One region of the Amycolatopsis sp. NBC_01480 genome, then DNA from elsewhere that is predicted to be linked to it. Evidence: riboswitches for the same ligand, from Rfam matches in the RefSeq annotation. Region 1 holds a riboswitch; the other holds the start of a gene.
The links. A riboswitch is a leader RNA that binds a small molecule or an ion and turns the genes downstream of it on or off. The one in region 1 is predicted to bind cobalamin.
Positions count from the first base shown of each region.

Region 2: another riboswitch for cobalamin. It lies ahead of OG371_RS13675 (hypothetical protein); the one in region 1 lies ahead of metE (5-methyltetrahydropteroyltriglutamate--homocysteine S-methyltransferase).

Region 1 covers NZ_CP109442.1:6,655,914-6,664,661, forward strand. The annotation lists gene OG371_RS31815 (GNAT family N-acetyltransferase) at 1-302, shown strand, start outside; gene OG371_RS31820 (peroxiredoxin) at 328-786, opposite strand; gene OG371_RS31825 (diguanylate cyclase domain-containing protein) at 864-2,666, opposite strand; gene OG371_RS31830 (cytochrome P450) at 2,968-4,419, opposite strand; gene metE (5-methyltetrahydropteroyltriglutamate--homocysteine S-methyltransferase) at 4,576-6,840, opposite strand; cobalamin riboswitch at 6,953-7,169, opposite strand; gene OG371_RS31840 (ribonucleotide-diphosphate reductase subunit beta) at 7,236-8,309, opposite strand; gene OG371_RS31845 (ribonucleoside-diphosphate reductase subunit alpha) at 8,323-8,748, opposite strand, start outside.
Region 2 covers NZ_CP109442.1:2,879,410-2,888,157, reverse strand. The annotation lists gene OG371_RS13710 (hypothetical protein) at 1-325, shown strand, start outside; gene purF (amidophosphoribosyltransferase) at 483-2,006, shown strand; gene purM (phosphoribosylformylglycinamidine cyclo-ligase) at 2,038-3,108, shown strand; gene arfB (alternative ribosome rescue aminoacyl-tRNA hydrolase ArfB) at 3,143-3,571, shown strand; gene OG371_RS13690 (GNAT family N-acetyltransferase) at 3,620-4,366, opposite strand; gene OG371_RS13685 (VanZ family protein) at 4,546-5,202, opposite strand; gene OG371_RS13680 (Gfo/Idh/MocA family protein) at 5,461-6,357, opposite strand; cobalamin riboswitch at 6,401-6,534, shown strand; gene OG371_RS13675 (hypothetical protein) at 6,550-7,209, shown strand; gene OG371_RS13670 (CbiQ family ECF transporter T component) at 7,256-8,305, shown strand; gene OG371_RS13665 (ABC transporter ATP-binding protein) at 8,302-8,748, shown strand, end outside.

The DNA.
Region 1 (8,748 bases):
TGATGGGCAGCTGCGGCCTGATGCGCTGCTCCGACGGCGGCGGCGTCGAGATCGGCTACTGGCTCGGGCTCCCGTACACCGGCCGCGGCCTGATGACGGCGGCCGCTTCGCTGCTGGTCGCCGAGGCGTTCCGCGCGGGCGCCGAGTTCGTCGAGATCAAGCACGACGAGCTGAACACCCGCAGCGGCGCCATTCCCGCCCGGCTGGGCTTCACCCTCGACCGCAAGGAGTCCGCCGCCGGCGAGGAGCTGGCCCCGGCCTGCTCCGGGACCGACCACGTGTGGCGGCTGGACCGTCCCTGAGCAGTGCCGGGAAGAGCAGTGCCGGTCAGGCCGCCTTGCGCTCGCGCAGGAGCTTCAGCGCGCGGTCCGCGTGGGCGGTGAAGTTCAGCTCGCTCTTGATCACGTCCAGTACCCGCCGGTCGGTGTCGATGACAAACGTCTGGCGCTTGGTGTGCAAGGGAATCAGCTTGCGCCACACGCCGAACTGCTTGGCCACGCCGCCGTCCACATCGGACAGCAGCGGGTAGTCGAAGCTGTTCGCCGCGGAGAACGCGCGCTGCTTTTCGACGGCGTCCGGGCTGATGCCCACGCGCTGGGCGCCCACTTCGGCGAACTCGGCCGCCAGATCGCGGAAGTGGCAGCTCTCCGCGGTGCAGCCGCTGGTCATCGCGGCCGGGTAGAAGAACAGCACCACCGGGCCGGACGCCAGGAAGCCCGACAGGGTGCGCTCCACCCCCTGGTCGTCGGCCAGGGTGAAATCGGGGGCGAGGTCGCCGGTCTCCATCAGGGTGGGTCCTTTCGGTCGGGGCCGCGGAAGAAGATCCTCTCAGGGACTTCGAAACCGCGGCCCGGCCGGATGGCTCAGCCCGCGTGCCGGCCGATCATCTCGTCCACTTCGTCCCCGGTGGCGGAGTCGGCCACGAACGAGCCGCGCCCGCCCAGCACACCCAGTTCACGCAGCCGCTGCGCGTGTTCCTTCGTGCGCACGCCCTCGGCGCCGATCCGCAGGTTCAGCTCCTTCGCCCGCGAGACGAGCTGGGCCAGGTGCCGCGTGTCGGTCTCGGTCGGGTCGTCGGCGAGCAGGTCGATCACCGCGCCGGCGAGGATCACGTGCCGCACCGGCAGCCGGTGGCGCGCGATCAGCTCCAGGTCGTCGGAGCCGGAGATGGTCAGCACCAGCTGGGCACCGAGGTCGGCGAGCACGGTGAACGAGTCGAGCACGTCGCCGCCGTCGTCGAACATCGACTGGCGGTCGGTGCACAGCCGCAGCGCCCGCGCGGGCAGCTCGTGCCGGTCGAGCTGCTCCTTGACCAGCAGCACCAGGTCCGGGTCGGCGGCGAGCCGCTGGGGCAGCCGGATGCACACGTCCGGCGCCGCGCCGCCGAACCGCTGCCGCCAGCGCGCGGTCGCGGCCAGCGACTCGGCGAGCAGCCACTTGCCCAGCGGGATCGTCATGCCGGTGATCTGCGCCAGCGGGTAGAACTCGTCGGAGTCCAGCTCGCCGCGGTCCGGGTGGTTCCAGCGCAGCCCGGCGTTCACCGCGGCGATCTTGTCCGGGTCGGCCAGCATCACGGTCGGCTGGTAGACGAGCGAGAACTCACCGTTCTCCAGCGCGCCGGCGATCACCGCGCCCAGCTGGTAACGGCCGCGGTCCCGGGCGTCGAGCTGCGGGTCGTACAGCATCCACTGCGCCTTGCCCGCCTCCTTGGCCCGGTGCAGCGCCAGCTCGGCCGCGCGCAGCAGCTCGACGTGGCTGCTGCCCTCGGTCACCGAGCGCACGACGATGCCGGCGCTCGCGCTGACCCCGATTCCGTGCCCGCCAAGGTAAATCGGCTCGTTCAGGTCTTCCAGCGCCTGGTCGACCAAGACGACTGCCTGTTGCTGGGTCAGCTCTTCGCCGCGCAGCAGGACTCCGAAGCCGTCGCCGGACAGCCGCGCGACGTACCCGTCGTGCTTGCCGGTGAAGGTCCGCGACAACTTGCTCGCGACCTCCTTCAGCACCTCGTCGCCGACTCCGGCGCCGAGGCCGTCGTTGATCACCTTGAAGCCGTCGATGTCGAGGTACACCAGGCCGAGCCGGCCGCGGTTGGGCGTGCCGAGCGCGGCCTCCAGCCGGGTGGTGAACGCCTGCCCGTTCGGCAGCCCGGTGAGCGGGTCGTGCAGGTTCTGGTGCAGCAGCCGCTCGCCGAGCAGGTGCAGGTCGTCGGTGTCGGCGGCCATCAGCACCGGGAAGCGCGCCTCGGGCCCGTCGCCGGGCAGCCAGGCGAGAGTGACGTTGGTGGTCAGCCGGCCGTCCTGGCTGTGCGCCAAGTGCACGCCGCGCTCGGTGACGCGGTCGGTGCCGGGCGCGCTCAGCCGTTCGAGCCCGCCGCGGATCCGGTCGGCGTCGTGGGTGGTGGCCGCCAGGTCGGACAGGTGCCGCCCGCGCAGCCGCTCCGGCGGCGAGCCGACCAGCTTCCCCAGCGCGGGGTTGGCCTCGACGATGTCGCCGGCGGTGTCGGCGAGGGCAATCGCAATCGGCGCGACGGTGAACAGGGTGGTGAACCGCAGCAGGGCACCCTCCTGCACCGGGTCCGCTGTCCGGATGACGTCCCGGGCGAACTCGAGCAGGAGCCGCTCCCGGTCCTGGAGGGGAAGCGTTACTCCTTTGGTGTCAGCCAGCATCGCCGCGTACCGGCGCGCGACCTCGGACACCCCTGGTTGGTCACCAGGCTCAGGCACACTCCACCCCTTCATGCGCGGACTAAAGCCAGCTCAGACGTGGTGCGAGGAATCATGGACCCACACTAGGTATGAGTTGGCCGTGAGTGATGCCACGGCATCACGCGCGATCCGGGGTGTCTACCGGCTGAACGAGTGATGGACACTGCACAAAAGGTGACGGCATGTCACCTTGAGTGCGCGAACGTGTCTCCCGATGCCGACAGGCCCCCGGCCCGCGCCCCTCAACGTCGAGCGGAAGCCGTCAACGATATTCGAGGCGCATCGGCAGTCCGTCGGCGGGCACCGGCAACGAGACGTAGTCCCAGCGCGCGGTATAGGCCGCCGGCACCGACCAGCGGTAGGTCCGCAGCATCTCGTGCATCAGCGCCTTGACCTCCAGTCCGCCGAACTGGAGGCCGATGCACTTGTGCGCGCCGCCGCCGAAGGGCATCCAGGCGAAGCGGTGCGATTTGTCCTCGCGGCGCGGCTCCGCGAACCGCTCGGGGTCGAAGGCGTGCGGGTTCGTCCAGTGCTCGGCGCTGAAGTGGTTCAACGTCGGCGAGACCCCGACCAACGTGTCCGCGGGGATGTAGTGACCGAGCACCTCGGTGTCCTTTGTGGTCTTCCGGGCCATCGAGGGCACCGGCGCCACCAGCCGCAGCGCCTCCTTCATGACGAGGTCGAGCGTCTCGAGCCCGTCCAGCGCCTCGATGTCGGGCAGGTCGTCGCCGAGCGCCAGCGACTCGGCCCGGGCGCGCTCCTGCCAGTCCGGGTGCTTGGCCAGGTAGTAGGCCATGGCGCTGCTGGTGATGGTCGTGGTGTCGTGCGCGGCCATCATCAGGAAGATCATGTGGTTCACGACGTCGACGTCGCTGAACCGGTCGCCGTCCTCGGTGGTGGCGTGGCAGAGCGCGGCGAAGAGGTCGTCGCCGTCGTCGCGCCGTTTCGCGGGCAGGTTCTCGCCGAAGTAGCGCTCCAGCACCCGCCGGCCGCGCAGCCCGGCGGCCCAGCGCCCGCCCGGCACCGGCGCGCGGACGATCGCGGTGCCGGCGCGCACCGAGCTGACGAACGCGCGGTTGATCTTCGCCGCGTCCGCGTCGGAGCGCATGTCCATGAACACGCGGGTGGCGACGTCGAGGGTCAGCTGCTTGAGCGCCCAGTACAGCCGCGGGCTGGTGCCGGTGGGCCAGGACTGCACGCCCTCGCGCAGCGCCGGGCCCATCTGGGCGACGTAGCCGGTGAGGCGCTCGCGGGTGAAGGCCTGCTGCATGATCCGCCGGTGCAGGTGGTGCTCGCCGAAGTCGAGCAGCATCAGGCCGCGCTCGAAGAAGTTCTCGATGAAGAACTTCCAGCCCTCCTGCGAGAAGGCTTTGTCCTTGTTCACCAACGCGATCTGTGTCGCCTCGGGCCCGGACAGCGACACGATCCGGCGGCCGAAGCCGCCCATCCACGACACCGGGCCGTACTGCTCGTACCGGCGCAGGCTGAAGTCGAGGCCGAAGCGCATCATCTCCAGCGCGTGCCCGACCACGGGCGGCCCGTCGTCGCCCAGCACCGGCTTGAGGCCGCTGCCCGCGGGCGGCGCCGCCAGCTCGCGCACCGGCCACGAAGCGCCGAGCCAGCGCTCGTCGACCTTGCGGGGCAACGGGATCGCCGTCAACGGCGGCACCCGTTCACGCAGGGCCTCGGCGACTTTGCCGACCGCGCTCGTCATGGAGGATCATCTCCCGCCTGGCTCTGGGACGTGATCCAGCGTGCACCCTTATTGACGCAGTGGCAATACCTCGGCGCGCCTCTTTTAGGGTGGTCCGGCCCGAACGGCTCGTGAGTGTTTATGACGGTTAGAACCGTCATAAACACTCACGAGCTTTCAGGCTTGCTCGGCGCGGACTTGGCGCGCGGCGGCCACGAGGTTCTGCAGCGCCGGGTTCACCTCGGCGTAGCCACGGGTTTTGAGGCCGCAGTCCGGGTTCACCCACAGCCGTCCGGCCGGCACGGCGGCGACGGCCGTGCGCAGCAGGTCCGCCACCTCCTCGACGCCGGGCACGCGCGGCGAGTGGATGTCGTAGACGCCCGGGCCGACCCCGCGGACGAAGCCGGCGCCGGAGAGATCGTCCAGCACCTCCATTTTCGACCGCGCCGCCTCGATGCTGGTGACGTCGGCGTCGAGCGCGTCGATCGCCGGCAGCACCTCGCCGAACTCCGAGTAGCACATGTGCGTGTGGACCTGGGTGGTGTCGGCGGCCCCGGAGGTCGCGACGCGGAACCCACGGACGGCCCAGGCGAAGTACGCCTCGTGCCCGGCCGCGCGCAGCGGCAGCAGCTCCCGCAGCGCGGGCTCGTCGACCTGGACCACTCGCACGCCCGCGGCCTCCAGATCGCCCACCTCGTCGCGGATCGCCAGCGCGACCTGCAGCGCGGTGTCGGCCAGTGGCTGGTCGTCCCGCACGAACGACCACGCCAGGATCGTCACCGGGCCGGTCAGCATGCCCTTCACCGGCTTTTCGCTGAGCCGCTGGGCATACCGCGCCCACGGGACGGTCATCGGCGCCGGCCGTGAGACGTCGCCGAACAGGATCGGCGGGCGGACGCAGCGGGAGCCGTAGGACTGCACCCAGCCGAATTCGGTGGCGGCGAAGCCGTCCAGCTGCTCGGCGAAGTACTGCACCATGTCGTTGCGCTCGGGCTCGCCGTGCACCAGCACGTCGAGGCCCAGCTCTTCCTGCAGCCGCACCACGCGCTCGATCTCGGCGTGCATCGCGGCGACGTAGCCGGCCTCGTCCAGCTCGCCCGAGCGCAGCGCCGCGCGGGCCTTACGGACGTCGGTGGTCTGCGGGAAGGAGCCGATCGTGGTGGTCGGCAACGGCGGCAGGTCCAGCTCGGCCTGTTGCGCCGCCGCACGCTGCTCGTACGGCGGGCGCGCGGCGTCTTCCGGACGCAGGGCGGCAAGCCGTTCCCGCACGCGCGGGTCGGTCACCTCGGTGGCCGCGGCGCGGTCCGCCACGGCCGCACGGGCCGCGGTGAGGTCCACGTCCTCTTCCCGCAGCGCGCGGCCGAGCAGGACCACCTCGTCGACCTTCTGCTGCGCGAACGCCAGCCAGCCCTTCACCCGGCCGTCGAGGCTTGTCTCGCGCTCGACGTCGTAGGGCACGTGCAGGAGCGAGCAGGACGTCGAGACGCTCACGGTCGCGGCGGTGCCGAGCAGCTTGCGGGCCTTGTCCAACGCTCGGTCCGGGTCGGTGCGCCACACGTTGCGGCCGTCGACCACCCCCGCGAGCACCTCCTTGTCCCGCAACGCCCCCTCGGCCGCGACGGCGTCCACAAAGGACTCGTCGGTGATCAGGTCCACGGCCACCGCCTCGATGGGGGAGCGGGCCAGCACGCCGAGCCCGCGGCCGAGGCCGCCGAAGTACCCGGCGACGAGGATCTTCGGCCGGTCCTGCGCCTTGGCCAGCACGTGGTACGCGCGAGTCAGCGCGTTCAGCTCGGCGTTGGTGCGGTCGCCGGCGAAGACCGGTTCGTCGAGCTGGACCCACTCCACGCCTTCGTCCCGCAGTCGGCGCAACAGCTCGGCGTACGCGGGCAGCAGTTCGTCGAGCAGCTCCAGCGGCTTGAAGCCCGGCGCGGTCGCCTTCGCCAGCAGCAGGAACGTGACCGGGCCGACGAGCACCGGCCGCGTCTCGATGCCGAGCGCGCGGGCTTCGCGGTACTCGTCGAGCGGTTTGCTGCCGGTGGGCGCGAACTTGGTGTCCGGGCCCAATTCCGGGACCAGGTAGTGATAGTTGGTGTCGAACCACTTCGTCATCTCGAGCGCGGGCGCGTCCTGCACGCCGCGCGCCGCCGCGAAGTAGGTGTCCAGCGGCGAAAGCCCCAGACTCGTGAAGCGCTCCGGCAGCGCGCCGAACAGCTCGGCGGTGTCGAGCACGTGGTCGTAGTGGGAGAAGGTGCCGGACGGGATGGAGTCCAGGTCGGCGTCGCGTTGCCCGGTCCAGGCTTGGGTACGCAGCGCACGGCCGGTGGCCAGCAGCTCCGCCGCGTCGATCCGGCCCGCCCAGTACCGCTCCAGGGCGCGCTTGAGTTCCCGGCCGGGCCCGATGCGCGGGCTGCCCAGGATGGTGGTGCCGATGGTGTTCACAGCTCTCTCCTCGCGAGCTCGCCGAACGAGTCCGGACGCGCGAGGGGGCCGCGTTCTTCGGTCGTGCCTGCTCCCACGAGGCCCGGACTCACGCACGCCGTCGGCGCGCGTGCCACAGGCAGGTCTTCGGACTGGCGGGCGCCGTGCTCGCGCCTACTCGCCGTCGCTTCCCGGGCTCGCGCCCAGTGCTTTACCACTTTCCGTGGTGACGGCTTTCGTTCCCACTCACCGCTGCGGGGGCAGTCCCGGATTCACACCGGGTTCCCTGTTGCCTCGCTCAAGTCGTGGCCGTGGAAAAAGGCTCGGCCACGCCCTGGGCGAACCAGTGGCGTGGCCGAGCCTAGCGGCCGGGGCCGAGCGTGGCACAAATCCCGCTCGATTCCCGGATGGCGGGATCAGTCCCAGTCCAGGGCCCCGCCCGACTGGTACTCGATCACGCGGGTCTCGAAGAAGTTCTTCTCCTTCTTCAGGTCCATCGCCTCGGACATCCACGGGAACGGGTTCTCCGTCTCCCCGAAGATGGGCGCGAGGCCGATCTGCTGCGCGCGCCGGTCGGTGATGAAGTGCATGTACTGCTCGCACAACTGCGCCGAAAGGCCGAGCATGCCGCGCGGCATGGTGTCGCGGGCGTACGCGACCTCCAGCTCACACGCGTCCTTCAGCATCCCGCGCACCTCGGCCTGGAACTCCTCGGTCCACAGGTGCGGGTTCTCGATCTTGATCTGGTTGATGCAGTCGATGCCGAAGTTCAGGTGGATCGACTCGTCGCGCAGGATGTACTGGTACTGCTCGGCGATGCCGACCATCTTGTTCCGCCGGCCGAGCGAGAGGATCTGCGCGAAGCCGGTGTAGAACCACATGCCCTCGAAGATCACGTAGAACGCCACCAGGTCGCGCAGGAACGCGGTGTCGGCCTCCGGCGTCCCGGTCTCGAAGTCCGGGTCCTCCAGGTGCTGGGTGTACTTCAGCGCCCACGCGTCCTTGTCCGAAATGGACGGAACCTCGCGGTACATGTTGAACAGCTCGCCCTCGACCAGGCCGAGGCTCTCGCAGATGTACTGGAAGGTGTGCGTGTGCACGGCCTCCTCGAAGGCCTGGCGCAGCAGGTACTGGCGGCACTCCGGGTTGGTGATCTGCCGGTACACCGCGAGCACGATGTTGTTGGCCACCAGCGACTCCGCCGTGGCGAAGAAGCCGAGATTGCGCTTGAGCATCTGGCGCTCGTCCTCGGTGAGGCCGTCCGGCGACTTCCACAGCGCGATGTCGGCCTGCATGGCGACCTCGGTCGGCATCCAGTGGTTGTTGCAGCCGGCGAGGTACTTCTCCCACGCCCAGCGGTACTTCATCGGCAGCAGCTGGTTCACGTCGGCGCGGGCGTTGATCATCCGCTTGTCGTCGACGTTGATCCGGGCGGCGCCGACCTCGATCTCACCGAGGCCGGTGGCGCCGGTGCTCTCCACGTTGGTCATGTTCAGGGGTTCCTTACTGGCAGGCTTCGCAGTCGGGGTCGTCGATGCGGCAGGCGGCGCCTTCGGTGGCGACGAAGTCGATGTCCTCGACCTTCGGCATCTCCTTCGGCTCCGGCTTCGCCGCGGGCGGCGTGACGGGCACGGCCGGGACCGCGGCCGCCGGCGAGGGCGACGGGGCAGCGGCCGGGACCGCGGCGGACGGCGCCGGTGCGGCAGCCGGGGCCGGTGCAGCTGCAGCGGCGGCCGGGGCGGCGGAGACGGCGTTCAGCTTGCCGTCGGTGCCGCGCAGGGTGCTCTTCTCCACGTGCGTCGCGGACTGCGCCCGCAGGTAGTACGTGGTCTTGAGGCCCTTGTGCCAGGCGTAGCGGTACAGCTCGTCGAGCTTGCGGCCACTGGGCGCCGCGATGTACAGGTTCAGCGACTGCGCCTGGTCGATCCA
Region 2 (8,748 bases), 3.8 Mb from region 1:
CGCCGACCCGGCGAAGTTCGCGAACGGCGAGAAGTCGTTCGGCTTTTCCGCCTTCCCGCCGGGCATCCTGTTCATCGTGGGGGCCGGGCTGCTGATGCTGCTCACCTCGCGCTGGTGGTGGCACCCGGTGTTCGGCGTGCTCATCGCGTTCTGGATCGTCGTCGTCGGCGGACTGTCCGGCCAGCTGACGCCCAACCTGTTCTCGGCCAACCCGGGCACGGTCGCGGGCAACGTCGTCATGGTGATCGGGCTCGCCGCCGCCGGGGCCGCCGGGGTGATCGGCATGGTCAAGGCGCGGCGCGGCCGTCGGGCGCCGGCCCGGTGAGTGTGCCCGGTCCGTCCCCGGTGCGAGGATCCGCCGCCGGTCACGGGCCCGGGACCTCGAGGGTGAAGTGGGCAGAACCACGTCGCGTCCGCCGTTTATCGGCTTGACACCCTTTACACTTGAGTCGGCCTGACCACGTCTTCCTGGGAGCACCTCGGTGGTTTCCGACCCGTCCAGCACTGATCAGCCCGACCCGGAACCCCGCGAGGAGTGTGGCGTCTTCGGCGTCTGGGCTCCCGGGGAAGAGGTCGCGAAGCTGACCTACTACGGCCTGTACGCCCTGCAGCACCGCGGGCAGGAGGCAGCGGGCATCTCGGTGTCCGACGGCTCGCAGATCGTGGTCTTCAAAGACCTCGGCCTGGTCAGCCAGGTGTTCGACGAACAGGTGCTGCAGTCGTTGCAGGGCCACATCGCCGTCGGCCACTGCCGCTACTCCACCACCGGCGCGACGATCTGGGAGAACGCGCAGCCGATCTTCCGGACCACTGCCACCGGCAGCGGGCTTTCCTTTGCCCACAACGGCAATCTGGTCAACACCTCGGAGCTGCGCGAGCGCACCATCGCCGCGGGCCTGAAGCCGCACGCCGGGCTCACCGGCTCGTCGAGCGACTCGGACCTGATCTGCGGGCTGCTCGCCGCGAACGCGGCCGACAAGGGCATCGAGGCAGCCGCCCTGGAGCTGCTGCCGACCCTGGTCGGCGCGTTCTGCCTGGTCTTCGCCGACGAGAACACGCTGTACGCGGCGCGCGACCCGCACGGGGTGCACCCGCTGGTGCTCGGCCGGCTGGAGCGCGGCTGGGTGGTGGCGAGCGAGACGGCGGCGCTGGACATCTGCGGCGCGTCGTTCGTCCGCGAGGTCGAGCCCGGCGAGCTGATCGCGATCGACGCCTCGGGCCTGCGCTCCTCGCGGTTCGCCAACCCCGACCCCAAGGGCTGCGTCTTCGAGTACGTCTACCTGGCCCGCCCGGACACCACCATCGCCGGCCGCAGCGTGCACGCCACCCGCGTGGAGATCGGGCGCCGCCTGGCCCTCGAGCACCCGGCCGACGGTGACCTGGTGATGCCCGTGCCGGAGTCCGGCACCCCCGCCGCGATCGGCTACGCGCAGGGCTCGGGCATCCCGTACGGCACCGGTCTGGTGAAAAACGCCTATGTCGGGCGCACCTTCATCCAGCCGTCGCAGACCATCCGCCAGCTGGGCATCCGGCTGAAGCTGAACCCGCTGCGCGACGTCATCCGCGGCAAGCGCCTGGTGGTGGTCGACGACTCCATCGTCCGCGGCAACACCCAGCGCGCGCTCGTGCGCATGCTGCGGGAGGCGGGCGCGCTGGAGGTGCACGTCCGGATCGCGTCGCCGCCGGTGCGGTGGCCGTGCTTCTACGGCATCGACTTCGCCTCGCGGGCCGAACTGGTGGCCAACGGCGTCGACCTCGACGGCATCCGCCGCTCCATCGGAGCCGACTCGCTGGGCTACATCTCGCTCGACGGCCTCGTCGCGGCGTCGGAGCAGCCGAAAACGCGCCTGTGCACGGCCTGCTTCTCCGGCGAGTACCCGATCGCGCTGCCCGACGACGCGCTCATCGGCAAGCACCTGCTGGAGAGCATGGACGCGGTCAATGGCGCGGCGACCCCGGTCAGCCCCGCGGGGTACGGTGCCGAAGACGCCGTCCGGCGTCCCTAGTCACAGCTTGTCCAAGAGGGAGTCCGCTTCCGTGAGCGAGTCCACGAGCGCCACGTACGCCGCCGCCGGGGTCAGCATCGACGCCGGTGACCAAGCCGTCGAGCTGCTCAAGCCACATGCCGAGCGCGCCACGCGACCAGAGGTCCGCGGCGGGGTCGGCGGCTTCGCCGGGCTCTTCTCGCTCAAGCTCGACCGGTGGAAGGAGCCCGTGCTCGCCTCGTCCACCGACGGCGTCGGCACCAAGATCGCCGTCGCGCAGGCGCTGGACAAGCACGACACCGTGGGCATCGACCTGGTCGCCATGGTGGTCGACGACCTGGTGGTCACCGGCGCCGAGCCGCTGTTCCTGCAGGACTACATCGCCGTCGGCAAGGTGGTGCCGGAGAAGATCGCGGCGCTGGTCGGCGGCATCGCGGAGGGCTGCGTGCAGGCCGGCTGCGCGCTGCTCGGCGGCGAGACGGCCGAGCACCCGGGCCTGATGGGCGAGCACGACTACGACATGTCGGCCACCGGCGTCGGCGTGGTCGAGGCGTCCGCGCTGCTCGGCCCGGAGCGGGTCCGCCCCGGCGACGTGGTGCTGGCGATGGGCGCGTCCGGCCTGCACTCGAACGGCTACTCGCTGGCCCGGCACGTGCTGCTGGACATCGCGCGCATGCCGCTGGACGGGCACGTCGAGGAGTTCGGCCACACGCTCGGCGAGGAACTGCTGGTGCCGACCCGGATCTACGCCAAGGACTGCTTGGCGCTGGCCGCCGAGACCGAGGTGCGCACGTTCGCGCACATCACTGGCGGCGGCCTGGAGGCCAACCTCGCGCGTGTGATGCCGCGTGGCCTGGTCGCGAGGCTGGAGCGCGGGAGCTGGACGCCGGCGCCGGTGTTCGCGGTGATCGGGCAGCGCGGCAAGGTCGAGCGGGCCGAGCTGGAGAAGACGTTCAACATGGGCGTCGGCATGGTCGCGATCGTCTCGGCCGAGGACGTCGACCGGGCGCTGGCCGTGCTCACCGCGCGGCACGTGCCGGCCTGGATCCTCGGCGACGTGCAGCCGGCGGAGAACCCGGACGGCGCGCGCGCCGTGCTGTCGGGCGACCACCCGCGCTTTTAGAAACGCGGTTGGCGCAACCTGACAGACTGGACGGGTGGCAGAGGACGTGGTGATCGGCTCCCGGTTCGTGGTACCCGGGGCCGAGCTGAGCGAGCGCTTCTCCCGGTCGTCCGGACCGGGCGGGCAGGGCGTGAACACCACGGACTCCCGGGTCGAGTTGTCGTTCGACGTGGCCGGCTCCGCGGTGATCCCGCCGCAGCTGAAGGAGCGCATCCTGGCCCGGCTTTCGGGACGGCTGGTCGACGGCGTGCTGACCATCGCCGCCAGCGAGCACCGCTCCCAGTTGATGAACCGGGACGCGGCGCGCGAGCGGCTCGCCTCGATGCTGCTGGCCGCCTCCGCGCCGCCGCCGGCCAAACGGCGTCCCACCAAGCCTTCCCGGGGCTCGAAGGAACGCCGCCTGGCCGCGAAGAAACGCCGTGGCGACGTGAAACGCGGCCGCGGCGGGCGCTTCGACGACTGACTGCTCGTGAGTGGCTATGCCGGTTCTAACCGTCATAGCCACTCACGACTAGCGCAGCGAGAGGTGCACGCACTCGCCCGCCGGCTGGTACCCGACGCGCAGGTACACCGTGGCGATGCCCTCGTCGCCGGGCGTGAGGAAGGCCGCGTGCCCGCCCTGCGCGTACACGACGCGCGTGAGGTGCGCGGTGATGGCCGAAGCGATGCCGCGCTGCCGGTACGCGGCGGCGACGGCGATGCCGGCGATCTCGGCGGTGCCGGCCTCGACCTCCAGCGCCACGCCGCCGCCGATGATCTCGCCGGTGGCCGTGTCCTCGGCGAGCACGGCCCGATCGCCGTACGCCAGTGTGCTGGCCAAATCGGTGTCGGACACGTCCGGGGACTCGCCGTAGGCCACGTTCTGCGCCGAACGCATCCCGCGCGCGTCGGCCTCGTTCGACGGGGAGCGCAGCCCGACGCCGTCGGGCGCGGGGCGATCGAGGAAGTCCGTGCGGGTGCAGGTCATGAGCGGGATCCGCCGTTCCAGTGCGTAACCCTGCTTGACCAGGAGTTCTTCGAGGTCCGGGGCGGCCTCGGTGAAGAACTCGAACCGCGGGAGCAGGCCGCGGCGGCGGTAGGCCCCGGTCAGCTCGGCGATCTCGGCGGGCGACGCCGTGGCGCCGTCGTCGGGGATCGCGTAGTTGAGCATCGGGTGGTCGGTGTCCCGCGCGAAGGTGGCGAGGAACGGGCCGACGCGTTCGGTGTCACGGCCGCGCGGCGCGGTCGTGCGGACATAAGCCTGAAGAGCCGATGACACGAGTGGGAGAACCCTTTCGGGATCGAAGAAGGAGCGCATGCAGAGCAGGCGCTAGGGCGACGCTGAGGAGCTCGCGTCAGGCCTGACCTCGGCCGACGCGGGCAGCGGCGGCAAACATAGGCGTTCCTTCAGCCGAAACGGGTTCGGCCCCGAGTCTGGCACTCAGGGCAAGCGAGTTTTCAGCGCCGCTCGGGATGGCCGACGCCGGCGTAACGCGTGTCCCAGACCGAGCGCGGCACGCGCAGCCGCAGCGTCGGCGCCTCGCAGACGGTCCGCCGCACCTGCCGCGGGATCGGCGGCGGGGCCGTCGGCAGGTCGAGCCAGCGCCAGCCGCGCCGGGTCAGCGCCGCGCCGATCGTGGCGCCGAGGGTGTTGAGCAGGACGTCGTCGGTGGAGCTGACGCGGCCGTTGTGGATCACGAACTGCAGTGCCTCGATCAGCACGGACGCGCTCATCGCGGCCAGCGCGACCCGGCTCACCGCACGCATTCGCCGCACCCGGATCGGGAGCAGCGCGCCCAGGGGACAGAGCATCAGGAGGTTGCCGATGACCTGCCAGAGCGAGCCGTCGTCGGACAGCGCGTCGGACAGGTCGGCGCCGGGGACCAGGTCGAGGGTGCTCGTGTCGGCGTCGCCCACGGGCATCAGCACCAGGAAGCCCACCAGCACGCCGAGGGTCACGGTGGCGACATCGACCGCGGAGGTCAGGGAGGCGTGGCGGATGCCGGTTCTTCGCCGCCTCCTCGCCGTGAGCAGGGGCCAGCTGATCAGCGCGTAGGGCAGCGCGATGGCCGTCAACGGGATCATCCCCCAGAAAGCGCGCAGCAAAGCACCCATGCGCTTCCCTTCTCAGAGCCCCTCTGAACTGCTTCTTCCCGCCCTCCCAAGATCAACCTTCGCACCACAAGATCCACTTGGCATGCCCAGTGGCCCGCACTATTCGGTGATCTTCCGGTGGCGCGAAACGGCTTCCCGTGGTTCGGTCGAGGCGCGGACCGTCCACAGTGGATGCTGTGGACAACCCTGTGGAAGGATTCCGGGCGCTTACGCGAAAGTCTTATTTCACAACGGAAATTAGCGAAGACGGCCTGTGTACTACTCGGCCAGCTCGCGGGCCCGCTCGATGATCGAAGACAGGTGCAGACCGCGGCGGACGTCGCACGGGTGAGTGGTGGTGCCGCTCGCGATCATCGCCGCGAAGTCGTCCAGCAGGGCGGTGTAGGACTCCCCGGCCGTGCCTGCTTTACGGCCGAGCGTCCGGTATCCGTGCTCGCCGTAAACGGCGATCTCGACCACGGTGGGCTGGACCGGCAGGTGCAGCGAGAGCGTCGCGGTGCTCGTCGCGCCGCCTTCGTGGGCCAGCAGCAGCTGCCAGAGGTCGTCCTCGCCGCGGTGGGCCGCGAGCACGTCGGTGATCCGGCCGAGGGCGGCGTCGAGCAGGTCGAACGCGTGCGGGCCGATGTCGGCGAGCGCGCCGCCGGAGGTGTCCTGGCGCCAGGCCGAAGTCGCGTACCGGCCGCCGAGCAGCGCGCCCGAGAGCCAGCGGGCGCCGCCGCCGCGCCAGCCGCCGGCGCGGGTGATGCCCTCGAGCCATTCGCGGGTCTGCGTGGAGAACCGCAGGGTGAGCATGACCAGCGACGCGACGTCGTTCGCGGCCACGGCGTCGGCGAGCCGCTGCGCGCCGGCCAGGTCGGCGGCGATCGGCTTCTCCAGGATCAGGTGCTTGCCCGCCTCGGCGGCCTTGACCGCCAGCTCGGCCTGCACGGCCGGCGGGACGGCGAACGCCAGCGCGTCGACCTGCGAGAACAGCTCGTCCAGCTGATCGGTGCCGATCGCCCCGTGGGCGTCGGCCAGCTCCTTCGCGGCGTCGGCGCGGCGGGCCCAGACGGCGGCGAGCGTCGTGCCGGGATGATCGGCCAGGCCGGGCGCGTGCACCGTGGTCGCCCACGGACCGGTTCCGACGAGTCCGACGCGCAGCTGTCCGAGTCCCACGCCCGGAAGTGTAGGTGTGTCCGTTCTCGCTTCCTGCGGGTCCCTCCGGTGGGCTAACGTCTGTGCGTTCTACACCACGAACGGGGGAAGCCGGTGTGATTCCGGCGCTGACCCGCAACCGTGATCGGCCTGGTCGAGGCCGTGAGCCGGATCGCCCGCCGTGGTCCGACTCGATGCGAGGTTCGTCAACCGATGTCTGTTCCTTCGCTCGCCTGGGGGCGAGTTCTCTCCGTCTGTGCCCTGCTCTTCACCGCCGGCCTGGCCGGGGCCGGCCCGGCGGCCGCGACCGTGCCCGGGAAGGGCACCGCGGGTTATTGCCCGGACGCCACCGGGGTCACCGTGATCGTCGACTACCAGGACCTGGGCGGTGACACGCTGATCCGCTGCGCGCCCGGGCCGCAGGAGAACGGCGTCACGGCCATGCAGAACGCGGGCCTGGACCTGGCCGGCGCCGGCAAGTACGGGCTGGCGCTGATCTGCAAGATCGAGGGCAAGCCCGCCGACCAGTCGTGCTCCGGCATGCCGCCGGAGAGCGCGTCGTGGAGCTTCTGGACCGCCACGAACGGCGGCAAGTGGGAGTCGAGCCAGGTCGGCGTGCAGGGCTGGAAGCCGCCGGCGGGCAGTTTCGAGGGCTGGTCGTTCGCGCACAACAAGGCGTTCGCGGACTACCCGCCGCCGCGGACCGCGCCCGTCCGGCAGGCGAACGCGCCGGCCCAGGCGCCCGCCAGTCAGTCCACCTCGGACAGTGGTTTCCCGTGGGGGCTGGTGATCGGCATCGTGGTGATCGTGCTGATCGCGGCCGCCGGGGTGGTGACGGGGCTGCGGCGCAGGCGTGGCGCGGACCGCTCGTGAGCCGCGCGGCCGGTCGCGGGCCCCGCTGACCGGCAGCCCCCGCGCGCTGCACCCCGGCGCGTGGTGGGTGTGGGCGCTCGCGCTCGCCGTCGCCGCGAGCCGGACCACGAACCCGTTGCTGCTCGGCCTGGTGATCGCGGTGGCCGGGTTCGTGGTCGCCCATCGCCGCACGGACGCGCCGTGGGCGCTGGCCTTCCGGCTGTACGCGTACATCGGCGCGGTGATCGTGGCTTCGCGCGTGCTGTTCCGGATCCTCATCGGCGGCGAGGACGGCGGGCACGTGCTGTTCACGCTGCCGACCATCCCGCTGCCCGCGGCCGCCGCGGGGATCACGCTGCTCGGGCCGACGTCGGCCGAAGAGCTGCTGGGCGGGTTCTACGACGGGCTGCGGCTCGCCGCGATCGTCATCTGCGTCGGCGCCGCGAACGCGCTGGCGAACCCGAAACGCCTGCTCAAGGCTGTTCCCGGGGCGTTGTACGAGGTGGGCACGGCGGTCACGGTCGCGCTCTCGGTGGCCCCGCAGCTGGTGGAGAGCGTGCAGCGGGTGCGGCGCGCCCGGCGGTTGCGAGCGGGACGCTCGCGCGGCTTCCGCGTCGTGAAGGGGATTTTCGTCCCGGTGCTCGCGGACGCGATGGACCGCTCGCTCCTGCTCGCCGCGGCGATGGACTCGCGCGGCTACGGGCGGCGGGGCTACCTCGCGCCGAGGGTGCGCGCGCTGATCGCGGTGTGTGTGCTCGCCGGGATGATCGGCGTCGCCGTCGGGGTGTACGGGGTGCTCGACGGGACGTCGACCTGGCTCGGCCTGCCGATGCTGGCGGCCGGGCTGGTGGTGGCGGGGGCGGGGTTCGTGCTCGGCGGCCGTCGTGTCCGGCGCACCGCGTACCGGCCCGACCTGTGGCGGCTGCCCGAAACGCTGGTGGTCCTGTGCGGCGTCGGGGCGTGCGCGCTGCTGTTCGCGGCCGGTCCCGCCGGGCTGTACCCGACCGGGCTGGAGTGGCCGTCGCTGCCGGTCCTGCCGGTGTTGTCCGTGCTGATCGGGGCACTGCCCGCCTGGCTGGCGCCGCGTCCCGTGCCGTTGCTGGAGGTCGCCCGATGATCGAGTTCTCCCACGTCGGGGTCACTTACAACGGTGCCGCGAGGCCCGTTCTGTCCGATGTGGACCTCGTGGTGGAGGAGGGCGAGCTGTGCCTCGTCGCCGGGCGGACCGGTGTCGGCAAGTCGACTTTCCTCGGTGCGATCAACGGGCTCGTCCCGCACTTCACCGGCGGCCGGCTGACCGGGCGCGTGCGCGTGGCCGGGCTGGACACGGAAACGCACCCGCCGCGTGAGCTGGCGTCCGTGGCCGGGGTGGTCGGGCAGGACCCGCTGGCCGGGTTCGTCACGGACACCGTCGAGGAAGAGCTGGCGTACGGCATGGAGCAGCTGGCTGTCGCGCCGGACGTGATGCGCAAGCGCGTCGAGGAGACGCTGGACCTGCTGGGCATCGCGGACCTGCGGAACCGTCCCCTTCGGACGCTTTCTGGCGGGCAGCAGCAGCGC